Mesorhizobium onobrychidis: one gene and its partners. The protein of the gene in region 1 binds, or shares a complex with, the protein of each later gene. Links are inferred from orthologs where the notes say so. Each region holds a gene or a part of one and is shown in the gene's direction. Other genes may lie near its edges.

Region 1 (8,269 bases):
CGACCTGGCGCTTGCCCGAGCCGAAATTCTGTAGATTGACCATGACTGCGCGGCCAAGGCCGGTCATGTCGATGCCGGGGTGATTGTAGAAATTCTTGTCCTCGGCAGACAGGAAGGCCGCCTTGACACGGTCCGGCACCGCCTGGATCGGCAAATACAGGCGCCGCTCGCGCGCATATTCGGCCATCAGCGCACCGTCGGACGCATGGATGCGGGTCGTCACCGGCGGTTCATACTTGGCAAGCACCTCGTAGTCGGGCAAATCCTTCGACAGATGGCTGATATAGATCGCCACGCCCGCCGCGACCAAAAGGGCCAGCGCCGTGCCGATGCCGAAGAAATAGCCAATGAGACGAATCATGCCCGCTCCAGTCCTTGGTTCGGGAATTTCCTAAACGAAGCCGCCTTTCGCGCAAGCTTTCGAGACGATCCCGACCGGTAATCGAAAACCCATGTCGCCACCATGTGGGCAAAATGCGGCAGCTTGGAATTTCGCCTTCGAATGGCGGAAATAAGTGCAGGGTGTTGTCGTCGTGCAACGCTGCCTCTGGTTGTAGCGCGGCTGGCACCTCAGCCTCCGGTTCCGGCTCCGGCCCGGGCTGAGGCGAACAGGGCGATGGCATTGGTTATGCTCTGGGCAGCCTTGCCGCGCCAATCGGCGCTGAGCAGTTGCGCCTCGTCCTTCGCGTTCGACAGATAGCCGAGTTCGACCAGCACGGAGGGGACATCCGGTGCCTTTAACACCTTGAAGCTGGCCGAACGCTGCGGATTGTTGATGAGGCCTACGCTGGTGGAAAGCTGGCCGACCAAAGTTTGGGCAAAACGCATCGAGAAACCGTGCGTCTCGCGGCGGATCAGGTCGATCAGGATGTCGGTCACTTCCTTGTCGTCGTCCTTGATTTCCATGCCGGCGAATTGATCGGAAAGGTTTTCACGGTCGGCGAGCGCCTGCGCTTCGGGATCGGAAGCCTTGTCGGAGACGGTGTAGACGGTTGCGCCGCGAAGGCCCTTGACCCTGATCGTGTCGGCGTGGATCGAAATGAGCAGATCGGCCTCGTGCTGTCGGGCAATGCGCACGCGGTCGTCCAGCCGCAGGAATTGATCCGTCTCGCGCGTCATGAACACGTCGTATTTGCCGACTGCGGCAAGTCTTTCCCGCAATTCGGTGGCGAAAGCGAGCGTGACGTTCTTTTCGACCGTGCCGTTCAGGCCCTCGGCGCCGCCGTCGATGCCGCCATGGCCTGGATCGATGACGACGGTGAAGCGATGGCCTGGATTGGAGACCGGGCCGGTGCCGACCCTGCCGCCCTTGTCGGAGGAGACCGTCGAGCCGGTGGTCAGCGCCTGATTGGCAAGAGCGGCGTCGAACTCCCGCACGGACGCCGCAGACATGTCGATTGCGATGCGGTAGCCGCTGCCGTCGTCATTCTTGAGCACGTCGAGCCTGTCGACGGCGAACGGGCCCTTGCCGGTGAGAATCAGCCGCGACACCCCCTCGCCGAGATCGCCGTAGCGCACGCTCCTGACCAGGCCGCGCGCCTTCACATCCTTGGCATTGATGGCGAATTTCGTGCTTGGCAGGTCGACGACCAGACGGTGGGGGCCGCGCAGCAGGAACCATTTGACGTCGGGTTCGCGGTCGAAATTCATGACGATGCGCATCTTGGTGGCGTCACCCGCCATTTTGTAGCTCGTCACGGCCAGCGGCGCGGCGGCGGCAAAGGAAACCGGCGAAAAGGCCAGGCAAGCGACAACCAGCGACAGCAGACAAGCAGCGCGGAAGTAGGCAGCGTAAAAAAAAATGCCTCCGGCGCGACCACTCTTGTGCGTGAAGACTGCCAGTCCCATCTCTTTCCAGTCGCTCCGGTTTGGCGCCAGGCGCCCAATCTTGTTTGTCGGAGTGTCGTCGTTTTTGTCGAAGTGCCGGTTAGGCCGCGAACTCGATTAACGATTGGTATCCAGAGAAGGTTAACCAAGCCTTTTCATGCAACGCTCAAAGCCGTGCTTCCGTTGCGGAACTGCTTTTTGCCGGCATCGGAAATCGGGGTTGCCTTCCAACCCGCCAAATCATAAAAGCGATGGTGGATCACTGCAATCCTGGAACCGTCCTCCTCCGCAGCTTCCTGCTACAGGTCAGATGAACGACGGCTCCTTTCGCTTCAGGCGAAGAAGGTATCAAGTGATCGCGACGAATTTCGCAGGTGCGAGCCCGTGGCGGGGGAAGCGCCTGCGTGAGGAAAACGGCCGGGATTGTCCCGCGCCGGCTCTGTATGAGCAAACACGCTGGTCCGGTTTTCCCCGGGCTTTGGTTCAAAAAGGTTCTGCTGGTTACGATGGCTTCAAGCGCAATCATGGAAAGGTCCGCAGCAAACCGCGCCATTATGGCTGCGGGCGGCACCGCCATGGCGCTCAGGCAGCGGCCGGCGGACATTCAATTGCCCGGCACCCATGTTCATCCACACTCACAGCGGCGGGCTTCGCCCCGCAAGCTGCGGCTGACGGCTGCCGGGGGGAAACGAAATAATGCCCAACAAGATGCTGATAGACGCCTCCCACCCGGAGGAAACACGTGTTGTCGTCGTTCGCGGTAACCGTATTGAAGAATTCGACTTTGAATCCCAGGACAAAAAGCAGCTCAAAGGAAATATCTACCTCGCCCGCGTAACGCGCGTCGAACCCTCGCTTCAGGCAGCCTTTGTCGAATATGGCGGCAACCGTCACGGTTTCCTCGCCTTCAGTGAAATTCATCCCGACTACTACCAGATTCCGGTCGCCGACCGTCAGGCGCTGCTGCGCGCGGAAGCGCAGGAGGCTGAAGACGAGGACGATGAGGACGGCGAAGGCGACGACCGCCAGAGCCGCGATCGCGGCCGGCGCGGACGCCGGCGCGGCGGCAAGAGCCGCGACCGAGGCGAGCACAAGCGTGATGCAGGTGCGGACGATTCTGTCGAGTCCAACGATAGCGGCTCCAACGAGGGCGGCGAACACGGCAAGGATGCGGTCGCGGAGAACGTCGATGCCGTTTCCGAAAATGTCGACACGCCGTCTGATACTTCGGAACATAGCGAGGATGCCGCCGGTCATGTTGACGCGAGTCATAATGAGACGAGCCATGATGAGACGAGCCATGATGAGACTGGGCCTTCCGAAGGCGGACCCAATTCCATCGCCGCCAGCATTGAAGCGGATGTGATTTCCGAAGCCGTGGCGCAGCAGGACTCGGCCGGCGAAGCCACGTCCACCGACAATGATCGCGGCATGCTGGAAGAGGTGCAGTCCTCGCATCCGGACGACCATGAGGTCGAATCGGTCGGCGCCGAGGATGCGCTGGAAGAAGCGCGCAACCGCCGCAAGCCGGTGCGCCGCCAGTACAAGATCCAGGAAGTGATCAAGCGCCGGCAGATCCTCCTGGTGCAGGTCGTGAAGGAAGAGCGCGGCAACAAGGGCGCGGCGCTCACCACCTACCTGTCGCTTGCCGGCCGCTATTCGGTGCTGATGCCGAACACGGCGCGTGGCGGCGGCATCTCGCGCAAGATCACCAACGCGCAGGACCGCAAGCGGCTGAAGGAGGTCGTCGCCGATCTCGAAGTGCCGCAGGGCATGGGCGTCATCCTGCGCACAGCCGGCGAAAGCCGCACCAAGGCCGAGATCAAGCGCGACTACGAATATCTGATGCGGCTTTGGGAAAACGTCCGCAATCTGACGCTGCAGTCCACGGCCCCTGCCCTGGTCTACGAGGAAGGCAGCCTGATCAAGCGCTCGGTACGCGATCTCTACAACAAGGACATCGACGAGATCCTGGTTTCCGGCGAAGAGGGTTATCGCGAGGCCAAGGACTTCATGCGCATGCTGATGCCGAGCCACGCCAAGGTCGTGCAGCCGTTCCGCGACACGACGCCGATATTCGTACGCAATGGCATCGAGGCGCAGCTCGACCGCATGCTGCAGCCGCAGGTGACCCTAAAGAGCGGCGGCTACATCATCATCAACCAGACCGAAGCGCTGGTCGCCATCGACGTCAATTCGGGCCGCTCCACCAAGGAGCACTCGATCGAGGACACGGCGCTTCACACCAATCTGGAAGCGGCCGAGGAAGTCGCACGGCAGCTGAGGCTGCGCGATCTTGCCGGCCTGATCGTCATCGACTTCATCGACATGGAGGAGAACCGCAACAACCGCTCCGTCGAAAAGCGGCTGAAGGATCACCTCAAGAACGATCGCGCCCGCATCCAGGTCGGCCGCATCTCGCATTTCGGCCTGATGGAGATGTCGCGCCAGCGCATCCGAGCCAGCGTGCTGGAATCGACGATGAAGCCTTGCCCGCATTGCGGCGGCACCGGCCATGTGCGGTCCGATTCGTCTGTCGCGCTGATGGTGGTGCGGGCGATCGAGGAATTCCTGCTCAAGGATTCGCGCAGCCACATCACGGTGCGGACGCCGGCGGCGACCGCACTCTATGTGCTCAACCACAAGCGCGGCACGCTGGTGGAGCTCGAAAGCCGCTTCGGCCTGACCATCACCGTCGAAGCCGACGACACGGTCGGCGCCCAGCACTATGCGATCTTCCGCGGCGCGCTGGCTGAAAAGCCTGAAGGCTTCGTCGAGGTGCGCACCTTGCCCGCCTATGTCGAGCCGGAAGAGCCCGCCGACGAAATCGTCATCGAGGAGGAGGAAGACGAGGCCGTTGCACCGGCGGAGCAACCGCGCCAAGCCCAGCAGCCGCAGCAGCCAAGGCCAAGCGAGGATGGCGAAGGCCGCGACCGCAAGCGCCGCAAGCGCCGCAGACGGCGCGGCGGCAAGGATCGCGACCGCGAGAATGGCGCCCCAATGGAAGGCGCGTCCCTCCCGGCCACTGCCGAAGGCGTATCCGAGGCCTTAAGCGATGAAGGCGTCGAAGCAGACCACGAGGACCAGGTCGGCGTCACTGAGGCGGTGGAAGCGTCGGATGACGGTCAAGTGGTGGATGAAGGTCAGGGCAAGAAGCGCCGGCGCGGCAAGCGCGGCGGCAAGCGCAATCGCCGTGAAGACGAAGGCGAGGTCGATGCGGGCACTGCAGAATTTGCTGACAGCCCCGAAGGCGAAGTCCTGGAGGGCATAGCCGTCTCCAGCGAGCCGGTAGCAGCAACGCCGGTCGAAGAGCCTGTAGACCTTGCTCCGGCCAATGACGACATGCCGAGCGCCGAAAAGCCGAAGAAGCCGCGCCGCGCCGCCAAGCCGAAGAAGGCTGCGGCGGACGTCGTCGTCGAGACGCCGGTAGCCGAGCCGGAAACCTCTGCCGAGGCTCCCGCACCTGTTCCGGAGGAAACAGCCGTGGCCACCGTCGACGAAAAACCGAAGGTCCGCCCATCGCGACGCAAGCCTGTACCGGTGGATGCTCCGGTTGAGCCGATCGTGTCTTCGACTGTTGCCGAAGAGGAAAAGACCGAGGAAAAGCCGAAGCGTGCCGGCTGGTGGCAGCGGAAAGGCTTTTTCTAAGCTTTTCGGTGGTTTAGCCTGATTTTTTGACCAAAAGAATCCCGCGCTGTCCTGTCGACAGCGCGGGATTTTTCTTGTCTGAAGCTTCACAATCTCTATGGCGCGAAGACCGACCAGTTCATCATCTTCGCCAGCCTTTCCAGCGCAATCGACCCCAGCCTGGAATTGCCGTTGGCGTTGAGGCCGGGCGACCAGACGGCGAGCGAAGCCACGCCCGGCACGATCGCCAAAATGCCGCCGCCAACGCCGCTCTTGCCGGGGATGCCGACGCGAAAGGCGAAATCGCCGGAGCCGTCATAATGACCGCAGGTCAGCATCATCGCGCCAATGCGGCGGGCGCGCTCGGCCGAAACAACGGAATGGCCGGTCGCCGGGTTCTTGCCGCCATTGGCAAGGAAGCGGCCGGCCAAAGCCAGTTGCCGGCAGCTCATGGCGACGGCGCAATGGTGGAAATAGACGCCCAGCGCCAGGTCCGGCGCGTGGTTGAGATTGCCGAAGGACTTCATGTAGTTGGCAAGCGCCAAGTTGCGAAAACCGGTGGCCCGTTCCGAAGCCGCTACCTCGCGGTCGATGATAATGGTTTCGTCGTCGGCCAGGAACTGGATGAAGCGCAGGATCTCGCCGATCGCCTCGCGCGGCTGGTGGCCGGCGAGCAGAATGTCGGAAATGACGATGGCGCCGGCATTGATGAACGGATTGCGCGGAATGCCGTTCTCATGCTCGAGCTGGACGATCGAGTTGAACGGGTTGCCCGAAGGCTCGCGACCGACACGCTGCCACAACGCGTCGCCGACATTGCCGAGCGCCAATGTCAGCGTGAACACCTTCGAAATGCTCTGGATCGAAAACGGCTCATCGGCGTCGCCCGCCATCAGCACGCGACCGTCATTGGTCACGGCGGCGATACCGAACTTTTTCGGATCGACCTTGCCGAGTTGCGGAATGTAGGTCGCGACTTCGCCGCGATCCGTGCGCTCCGCCATTTCGGCGGCAATTTCGGTCAAAGCCTGTTCGAGTTCCGGCATTCGCGCTACTTCAGCCAGCGTTCGAGGCGCATCATCGCCTCGACCATCTCATCGTGGCTGCCGGCGTAGGAAAAGCGCATGGTTCGATGGCCTTGAAGCGGATCGAAATCGCGGCCGGGCGTCGCCGCCACATGCGCCTCGGCCAGCATCTTGCGCGCGAAGGCCATACTGTCGTTGGTGTGCCTGGTGACATCGCAGAAGGCGTAGAACGCCCCGTCCATCGGTGCCGCCAGCGCAAAGCCGAGTTCGGGCAGGCGTGTCATCAAAAGCTCGCGATTCCAGGCGTAGCGCGCCTTCACCGCCTCCAATTCCCCGGTCGCCTTGAACGCCTCGATCGCGGCGATCTGGGACAGTTCCGGCGGAGAGATGTAGAGACTCTGGGCGATGCGCTCGACCGGCCGCACCAATGCTTCCGGCAGCACCATCCAGCCGATACGCCAACCGGTCATGCAGTAATATTTCGAGAAGGAATTGATCACCGTCACGTCCTGGCCGTAGGCAAGCGCCGTCGTGTCCGGCGCAGCGTAAGCCAGCCGGTGATAGATCTCGTCGGAGATCACGGCGATGCCGAGCTCTTCCGCCGTCGTCACCAGCGCCGACAGCTCGTCGGCGGGGATAATTGCCCCGGTCGGATTGGCCGGGCTGGCAAACAACACGCCCTTCAGCTTCTTTTCGCGATGCGCGGCCTTGAGGTGTTCGGCGTGGAGATAGGCATCACCGTGGAGCTCGATCTCGACGATCCCGATGCCGAGCGCTGCCATGATGTTGCGATAGGCCGGATAGCCGGGTGCGGCGATGGCGACACGATCGCCTGGATCGAACATCGCCAGAAAGGCCAGGTTGAAGGCGGCTGACGATCCGGTGGTGACGGCGATCCGGCCGGGTGAAACGGCAAGCCCGTAGTGGTCGGCATAGTGCTGCGCGATCGCCTCGCGCAGGCCGGAAAGACCCAATGCGTCGGTGTAGCCGATACGCCCCATCTTCAATGCGTTCGTCGCCGCTTGCCTGACCCCGGCCGGCGCCGGGTCGGACGGCTGGCCAACGGCCATGGAAACAACCGGCACGCCCTTTGCCTTCAGCCGATTCGCTTCCGCCAGAATGTCCATGGCGTGGAACGGCTCGACTTCGCCGCGACGCGAAAGCGATACAACCATTTGACCTCATTCCTTTGTCGGCCCCTTGGGTCGGCCCGGCGCCGAGCTTTGGCGTCCCGCGCCGCACAAATGCCCGATTGATGTGAGGATCACAAGTTCGGTAAAGTTTCAGTGCCGACTTTTCATCCTTCGCCCGCTCGTCTACCAGTGGACCTGCCATGTTTAACCGACCCAAATCGACGATAGCCAGGGCAGCGCGCGCCTTCGCGACGCTTTCGCTTGCCGCGACGGTCGCTGTGACCGGCACCATCAGCGCCTTAGCGCAAAACGTGCCGGTGGTGCGCGATGCCGAGATCGAGGCGCTGGTACGCGATTATGCGCGGCCGATCTTCCGGGCCGCGGGCCTGCCGGAAGACGGCGTCGACATCGTGCTGGTCAACGACCAGAGTTTCAACGCCTTCGTTGCCGGGTCCCGTCTGTTCATCAACACCGGCGCCCTGATGTCGGCGGAGACGCCCAACGAGATCATCGGCGTCATCGCACACGAAGCCGGCCACATTGCCGGTGGGCACCAGCAAAAATTGCGCAACCAGCTCGAACGCGCCAAGACGATGGCCATCATCGCGACGCTGCTTGGCGCCGGCGCCATCGTCGCCGGCGCCACCACCAAAAGCC
Region 2 (3,450 bases), 130 kb from region 1 along the record:
CGAAAACTCTGGAACCTTCATCCGCGCCCCTCATTGTCAGGCATAGCGTCAACGACAACGAGGAGTACACAATGACCACCCAGACAGGACACACTGAAGCCATCGCCGCCTCGCGGGTCATCGGCACATCCGTCTACAACACGGAAGGCACGCACATCGGCGACATCGAGGATGTCATGCTCGACAAGTTGTCGAATGGAATCATGTTTGCCGTGATCGGCTTTGGCGGATTTCTCGGCATCGGCGAGAAGTACCACGCCATTCCGTGGGCGAGCCTCGACTATGACGAGGACAAGGGCGGCTACGTCGTGCCGTTCACGAAGGAGCAACTGAAGGCTGCTCCCGCCTATTCGATCAACGAATTGACGGGCGCCGACGGCGAGGGCGCGCGTGATGCTTCATACAGTTACTACAAGGTCGAGCCTTATTGGCATTGACCTTGCTCTGCCGGAATCAAAAAGGCCCCCGGTTGGACCGGGGGCCTTTTTGCAGGATATCTACTCCGCCGCAAGGGTCGACAACTCTACCGCGCCCTGTTGAGGCTGCTGAGTGTCACACGACGTCAAAAACGCCGCCGCGATCAGGAACAAACTCACAATACCGCTCAACTGAGACATGGCGAAACTCCTCCTGTTTCGCCCCGCGCAGCGCGAGCATAAACCAGAAAGCCGCATGCCGCCAAGACTTATGACTGACATGACTTATGATGACAGCAATTTGTGCTTCGTGAATCGATGTGGCGGAGGTGGCGGCAATATTTGCGGACGCCCCGATTGCGTTTTGCAGCACTTTGGCTAAGACGTGCGCGACGCTTCGTCAGATCAATCGGGGACATCGCAATGACTGCCATCATCGACATTGTCGGGCGTGAAATCCTGGACAGCCGCGGAAACCCGACCGTTGAGGTCGACGTCGTGCTCGAAGACGGCTCGATGGGCCGCGCTGCGGTGCCCTCCGGCGCCTCGACCGGGGCGCATGAGGCGGTCGAACTGCGCGACGGCGGCGCCCGCTACCTCGGCAAGGGGGTCCTGCGGGCGGTAGAGGCCGTCAATGGCGATCTGTTCGAGGCGATCGGCGGTATGGAAGCCGAGAACCAGATCCACATCGACCAGACCATGATCGAGCTCGACGGCACGCCCAACAAGAGCCGGCTCGGTGCCAATGCCATCCTCGGCGTCTCGCTGGCTGTCGCCAAGGCTGCGGCGGAAGCGGCCGGCCTGCCGCTCTACCGCTATGTCGGTGGCACCAAGGCGCATGTGCTTCCAGTGCCGATGATGAACATCATCAACGGTGGCGCCCATGCCGACAACCCGATCGACTTCCAGGAATTCATGATCCTGCCGATCGGTGCGCCGACACTGCGTGACGGCGTGCGCTGGGGCTCGGAAATCTTTCACACATTGAGGACGCGGCTGAAGGACGCCGGCCATAACACCAATGTCGGCGACGAGGGCGGCTTCGCTCCTACCTTGAAAAGCGCGCCCGCTGCGCTCGATTTCATCATGGAATCGATCGAGAAGGCTGGCTTCAAGCCGGGCGAAGAGGTTGCGCTCGGCCTCGATTGCGCCGCGACCGAATTCTTCAAGGACGGCAACTACGTCTACGAAGGCGAGAAGAAGACCCGCGACCCGAGGACCCAGGCCAAATATCTGGCCAAGCTCGCGGCGGACTATCCGATCATCACCATCGAGGACGGGTTGGCCGAAGACGATTGGGATGGCTGGAAAACGCTGACCGACCTCATCGGCAAGAAGACCCAGCTGGTCGGTGACGATTTGTTTGTCACCAATACGGCGCGGCTGCGCGACGGCATCCGCATGGGCGTCGCCAATTCTATCCTGGTCAAGGTCAACCAGATCGGCTCACTGACCGAAACGCTCGACGCCGTCGAGACCGCGCACAAGGCCGGCTACACCGCTGTCATGTCGCACCGCTCGGGCGAAACCGAAGATTCGACCATCGCCGATCTCGCCGTTGCCACCAATTGCGGGCAGATCAAGACGGGCTCTTTGTCGCGCTCGGATCGCATGGCCAAGTACAACCAGCTCATCCGCATCGAGGAAGAGCTCGGCAAGCAGGCGCTCTACGCCGGCAAGTCGATCGTGAAAGGCTGAGTCCACACAAATAACCCGAATGAAAAGGCGGGGCATTCCCCGCCTTTTCTGTTTCAACACCGCCAAATCCGGTCGTCCGTAACCGTCCATTAAGCACAATCGAGCGAGAAAGGGCTAGGTCGCAGAGTGTTAGAGCGTCCTTTGCGCGTCCAAGAGGACGCGCGGCGCTCTAAGGGATTTGGATCATGTGGACACGTCAGCACAAGCAGAGAAATACCGGTCGGCTGATCATTCCCTCGCTCTGCGTGGCATTCCTCGCCTATTTCGGCTTCCACGCCTATCACGGCGAGTTCGGCATCTATTCCAAGTATCGGTTGGAAACCGAAGCCGTCGATCTGCAAAGCAAGCTCGATGCCGTCAAGGCGCGCCGGATCGATCTGCAGCGGCGCGTTCAGCTGATGCATCAGGGCACGCTGGAGAAGGACATGCTCGACGAGCAGGCGCGCAAGGCGCTCAATATGTCCCATGCCGACGAAATCACCATCATGTTACCGGTTACGGCAAGATAACCAAATTCGAGTTAATCGCCGATATTTACAACGATTTTAATCGCTTAGATGCATGTCAGCCATGCATTTTTCAGCATGGCGAAACGCTTTCTCGCGTGTTAGCCTCCCCAAATCGGTGGGGAGAACTGATCTCCCTCAGTGTCCGCAAGAGACGCCAACAGGGAGTGATGCATGGCCACCGCCGCCAGAAAAGCGCCTGCCAAATCTAGATCCGACGGCAAATCGGCGGGGCTTTCAGCCCCCAAACCTGTCGACTTCACCAAGGACGAGGAGCTTGACGCCTACCGGCGCATGCTGCTTATCCGCCGCTTCGAGGAAAAGGCCGGCCAGCTCTACGGCATGGGCTTCATCGGCGGCTTCTGCCATCTCTATATCGGCCAGGAAGCAGTTGTCACCGGCATGAAGATGGCGCTGATCGACGGCGACCAGATGATCACCGCCTACCGCGACCATGGTCACATGCTGGCGATGGAACTGTCGCCGCGCGGCGTCATGGCCGAATTAACCGGGCGCCGCGGCGGCTTGTCCAGGGGCAAGGGCGGCTCCATGCACATGTTCTCCAAGGAGAAGCATTTTTACGGCGGCCACGGCATTGTAGGCGCGCAGGTTTCGCTCGGCACCGGCCTCGCCTTCGCCAATCGCTATCGCGGCAACAACAACGTGACACTGACCTATTTCGGCGACGGCGCCGCCAATCAAGGCCAGGTCTATGAGAGCTTCAACATGGCCTCGCTGTGGAAGCTGCCGGTGATCTACATCATCGAAAACAACCGCTATGCCATGGGCACCTCGGTATCGCGTTCGTCGGCCGAGACGGATTTTTCGCA
Region 3 (3,402 bases), 4.6 Mb from region 1 along the record:
CCATTGCTCTAATGAAGGAAGTAGAGCGCCGCGCATCGATTTGGACGCGCACATAGGACGCTCTGAAACTTTGAATTTGCGCAAGGCATTTTCCGAGAGCCGCGGTTTTCGGGGTCATGCGCAAGGCCAGTCGGATCGATTGGCCAGACCCGGTTTCGAGATAGCACAGGGCCATTCGAAACCGCCCATGGACGGTCATGGGGCAGGATTGCAGGACGCTCGCCCGGCACCGCGCCGGATTTACCCGAGCTTCCCGTTGTCTTGCCCGTGGCTGCCCTAGAAACGAAGCCAAGGGAAAGGGGCACTCGCGCACGGTGAAATGGCGCGGCCCTTTCCGCATATGAAGGACAAGACATGTTCAATCACCACAAAGTGGAAATCGAATGGGGCGGCCGCCCGCTCATCCTCGAAACCGGCAAGATTGCGCGCCAGGCTGACGGCGCGGTGCTCGCCACCTACGGCGAAACCAAGGTTCTCGCCACCGTCGTTTCGATGAAGGAACCGAAGCCCGGCCTCGATTTCTTCCCGCTGACCGTCAACTATCAGGAAAAGACCTATGCCGCCGGCAAGATCCCGGGCGGCTATTTCAAGCGCGAAGGTCGTCCGAGCGAAAAGGAAACGCTGGTTTCCCGCCTTATCGACCGTCCCATCCGCCCGCTCTTCGCTGACGGTTACAAGAACGACACGCAGATCGTCGTCACCGTCGTCCAGCATGATCTCGAAAACGACCCGGACATTCTGTCGATCGTCGCCACCTCGGCGGCCTTGACGCTGTCCGGCGTCCCCTTCATGGGTCCGATCGGCGGCGCCCGCGTCGGCTACATCAACGGCGAATATGTGCTCAATCCGCATGTCGATGAGATGCAGGAATCCAAGCTTGACCTGATCGTCGCCGGCACCTCCGACGCCGTGCTGATGGTCGAGTCCGAAGCCAAGGAACTCGGCGAGGACCTGATGCTCGGCGCCGTTATGTTCGGCCATCGCGGCTTCCAGCCGGTGATCGACGCGATCATCAAGCTGGCCGAGGTCGCCGCCAAGGATCCGCGCGATTTCACCGCGCCGGACTATTCGGCGCTTGAAGCGGAGATGCTGAAGATCGTAGAAGGCGAGCTTCGCGATGCCTACAAGATCACCGACAAGCAGAAGCGCTATGCCGCCGTCGACGCCGTTAAGGCGAAGGTCAAGGCTGCGTTCGCACCCGCCGAAGGCGAGGAAGCAAAATACACGTCCGAACAGATCGGCACCGTGTTCAAGGAGCTCCAGGCCAAGGTCGTGCGCTGGAACATCCTCGACACCGGTTCGCGCATCGACGGCCGCGATCTGAAGACGGTCCGCAAGATCGTCTCCGAAGTCGGCGTCCTGCCGCGTACCCACGGCTCGGCGCTGTTCACCCGCGGCGAGACCCAGGCGCTGGTCGTCGCCACGCTCGGTACCGGCGAGGACGAGCAGTATGTCGATTCGCTGACCGGCATGTACAAGGAGAAATTCCTCCTTCACTACAACTTCCCTCCCTATTCGGTCGGCGAAACCGGTCGCATGGGTTCGCCCGGCCGCCGCGAAATCGGTCACGGCAAGCTGGCCTGGCGCGCGATCCGCCCGATGCTGCCGACATCAGACCAGTTCCCCTACACGCTGCGCGTCGTCTCGGAGATCACCGAGTCCAACGGTTCGTCGTCGATGGCCACCGTCTGCGGCACCTCGCTGGCGCTGATGGATGCCGGTGTTCCGCTGGCCAAGCCGGTCGCCGGCATTGCCATGGGTCTCATCAAGGAAGGCGAGCGCTTCGCGGTGCTCTCCGACATTCTCGGCGACGAGGATCATCTCGGCGACATGGACTTCAAGGTTGCCGGCACCGCCAACGGCATCACCTCGCTGCAGATGGATATCAAGATCGAGGGCATCACCGAAGAGATCATGAAGATCGCGCTGGACCAAGCCAAGGACGGCCGCCAGCATATCCTCGGCGAAATGGGCCACGCGCTGTCCGGCGCGCGTGCCGAACTCGGCGAATTCGCGCCGCGCATCGAGGTCATGCACATCCCGACCGACAAGATCCGTGACGTGATCGGCTCGGGCGGCAAGGTCATCCGCGAGATCGTCGAAAAGACCGGCGCCAAGATCAACATCGAGGACGACGGCACGGTTAAGATCGCTTCGTCCAATGCCAAGGAGATCGAGGCGGCGAAGAAGTGGATCCACACCATCGTCGCCGAGCCGGAAGTCGGCGAAATCTACGAGGGCACGGTCGTCAAGACCGCCGACTTCGGCGCTTTCGTCAATTTCTTCGGACCGCGTGACGGCCTCGTCCACATCTCGCAGCTCGCTACCGATCGCGTCGCCAAGACCTCCGACGTCGTCAAGGAAGGCGACAAGGTCTGGGTCAAGCTGATGGGCTTCGACGAACGCGGCAAGGTCCGCCTGTCGATGAAGGTCGTCGACCAGGCCACGGGCAAGGAGATCGCCCGCGACAAGAAGGCCGAAGGCGAAGAAGACGCCGCCTGAGCGATCTGACGATACAATCGAAACGGGCGCGCCGACAGGTCGCGCCCGTTTTCATTTTCTAGACAAGCCAGCTGCATTTCGAGATCGAAGAATGTACGCCGAGCCGCTGAAGACACTGTTCCATCCGTTCGAGGCCGAGGCTGTCTCCCTGCCGCGTAAGGGCGAGCGTGTCCTCTTTCTCGGCGCTGAACCCGGCTTCCGCCTGCCCGAAGGTTTCGATGCAGCACTGCATCTGGTGCAAGGCTTCCGCCCGCATTTTCGCGCGCTGCAGGGGTCGGGCTTCACGGTCACGCCGCGCCAGGACGGCGAAGGTTTCGATGCGGCCCTGGTGCTTGCCGGCCGTCATCGCGGGCAAAACGAATTGCACATCGCTGAGGCGATGGAGCGTCTAACACCAGGCGGATTGATCGTCGTCGCCGGCGCCAAGGACGACGGCATTGCCAGCCTGCGCAAGCGCATCGGCGAGCTTGTGCCGCTCGACGGCCATTTGCCGAAACATCACGGCATCGCCTTCTGGTTCCATCGACCTGCCGATGCTGCGGTCGCAGCGGCACTTCGCGCCGCCAATCCGACCCTTCTGGTCGAGGGCCGTTTCCGCACCGCGCCAGGCATGTTCTCTTTCGACAGGATCGATACAGGTTCGAAATTGCTGGTCGACAATCTGCCCGGCGACCTGCGTGGCAAAGTTGCCGATTTCTGTGCCGGCTGGGGCTATGTGGCGGCCGAAGTCGCCGCCCGCTCACCTGGCATATCGGCGCTCGATCTCTACGAGGCCGAGTTCGATGCGCTGGAGGCGGCGAAAGGCAATATCGGCAATACAGCGGCGGAACCCGATTTCTTCTGGATCGATCTTTTGAGCGAGCCGGTCGAGCGGCGCTATGACGCCATCGTCATGAACCC

Evidence for each region. Proteins that work in one complex are often made in the same cells at the same time.
Region 2: the proteins of IHQ72_RS23100 (region 1) and eno are in contact, whole or in part, in a solved structure (PDB 2FYM), measured with the Escherichia coli proteins. The link is inferred for Mesorhizobium onobrychidis from one-to-one orthologs.
Region 3: the proteins of IHQ72_RS23100 (region 1) and pnp are in contact, whole or in part, in a cryo-EM structure (PDB 9QH0), measured with the Escherichia coli proteins. The link is inferred for Mesorhizobium onobrychidis from one-to-one orthologs.

Annotation. Positions count from the first base shown.
Region 1 is NZ_CP062229.1:4,632,161-4,640,429, forward strand. What follows is about bases 2,155-5,675. They hold IHQ72_RS23100 (Rne/Rng family ribonuclease), read left to right. Parts: upstream 2,155-2,523; coding sequence 2,524-5,475; downstream 5,476-5,675. Other genes in these bases: IHQ72_RS23105 (glutaminase), read right to left, coding at 5,571-5,675. Outside these bases: IHQ72_RS23090 (penicillin-binding protein 1A), read right to left, coding at 1-361; IHQ72_RS23095 (N-acetylmuramoyl-L-alanine amidase), read right to left, coding at 571-1,848; more of IHQ72_RS23105, read right to left, coding at 5,676-6,500; IHQ72_RS23110 (pyridoxal phosphate-dependent aminotransferase), read right to left, coding at 6,506-7,654; IHQ72_RS23115 (M48 family metalloprotease), read left to right, coding at 7,813-8,269. UniProt on the Escherichia coli protein: Endoribonuclease that plays a central role in RNA processing and decay. Required for the maturation of 5S and 16S rRNAs and the majority of tRNAs. Also involved in the degradation of most mRNAs.
Region 2 is NZ_CP062229.1:4,499,791-4,503,240, reverse strand. Bases 7-2,976 are described here. They hold eno (phosphopyruvate hydratase), read left to right. Parts: upstream 7-839; coding sequence 840-2,114; downstream 2,115-2,976. Other genes in these bases: pdhA (pyruvate dehydrogenase (acetyl-transferring) E1 component subunit alpha), read left to right, coding at 2,795-2,976; IHQ72_RS22360 (FtsB family cell division protein), read left to right, coding at 2,300-2,623; IHQ72_RS22370 (PRC-barrel domain-containing protein), read left to right, coding at 72-437. In the rest of the region: more of pdhA, read left to right, coding at 2,977-3,450. UniProt on the Escherichia coli protein: Catalyzes the reversible conversion of 2-phosphoglycerate (2-PG) into phosphoenolpyruvate (PEP). It is essential for the degradation of carbohydrates via glycolysis.
Region 3 is NZ_CP062229.1:10,844-14,245, reverse strand. The notes cover bases 7-2,928. They hold pnp (polyribonucleotide nucleotidyltransferase), read left to right. Parts: upstream 7-354; coding sequence 355-2,502; downstream 2,503-2,928. Other genes in these bases: IHQ72_RS00060 (class I SAM-dependent methyltransferase), read left to right, coding at 2,594-2,928. Outside these bases: more of IHQ72_RS00060, read left to right, coding at 2,929-3,402. UniProt on the Escherichia coli protein: Involved in mRNA degradation. Catalyzes the phosphorolysis of single-stranded polyribonucleotides processively in the 3'- to 5'-direction. Also involved, along with RNase II, in tRNA processing.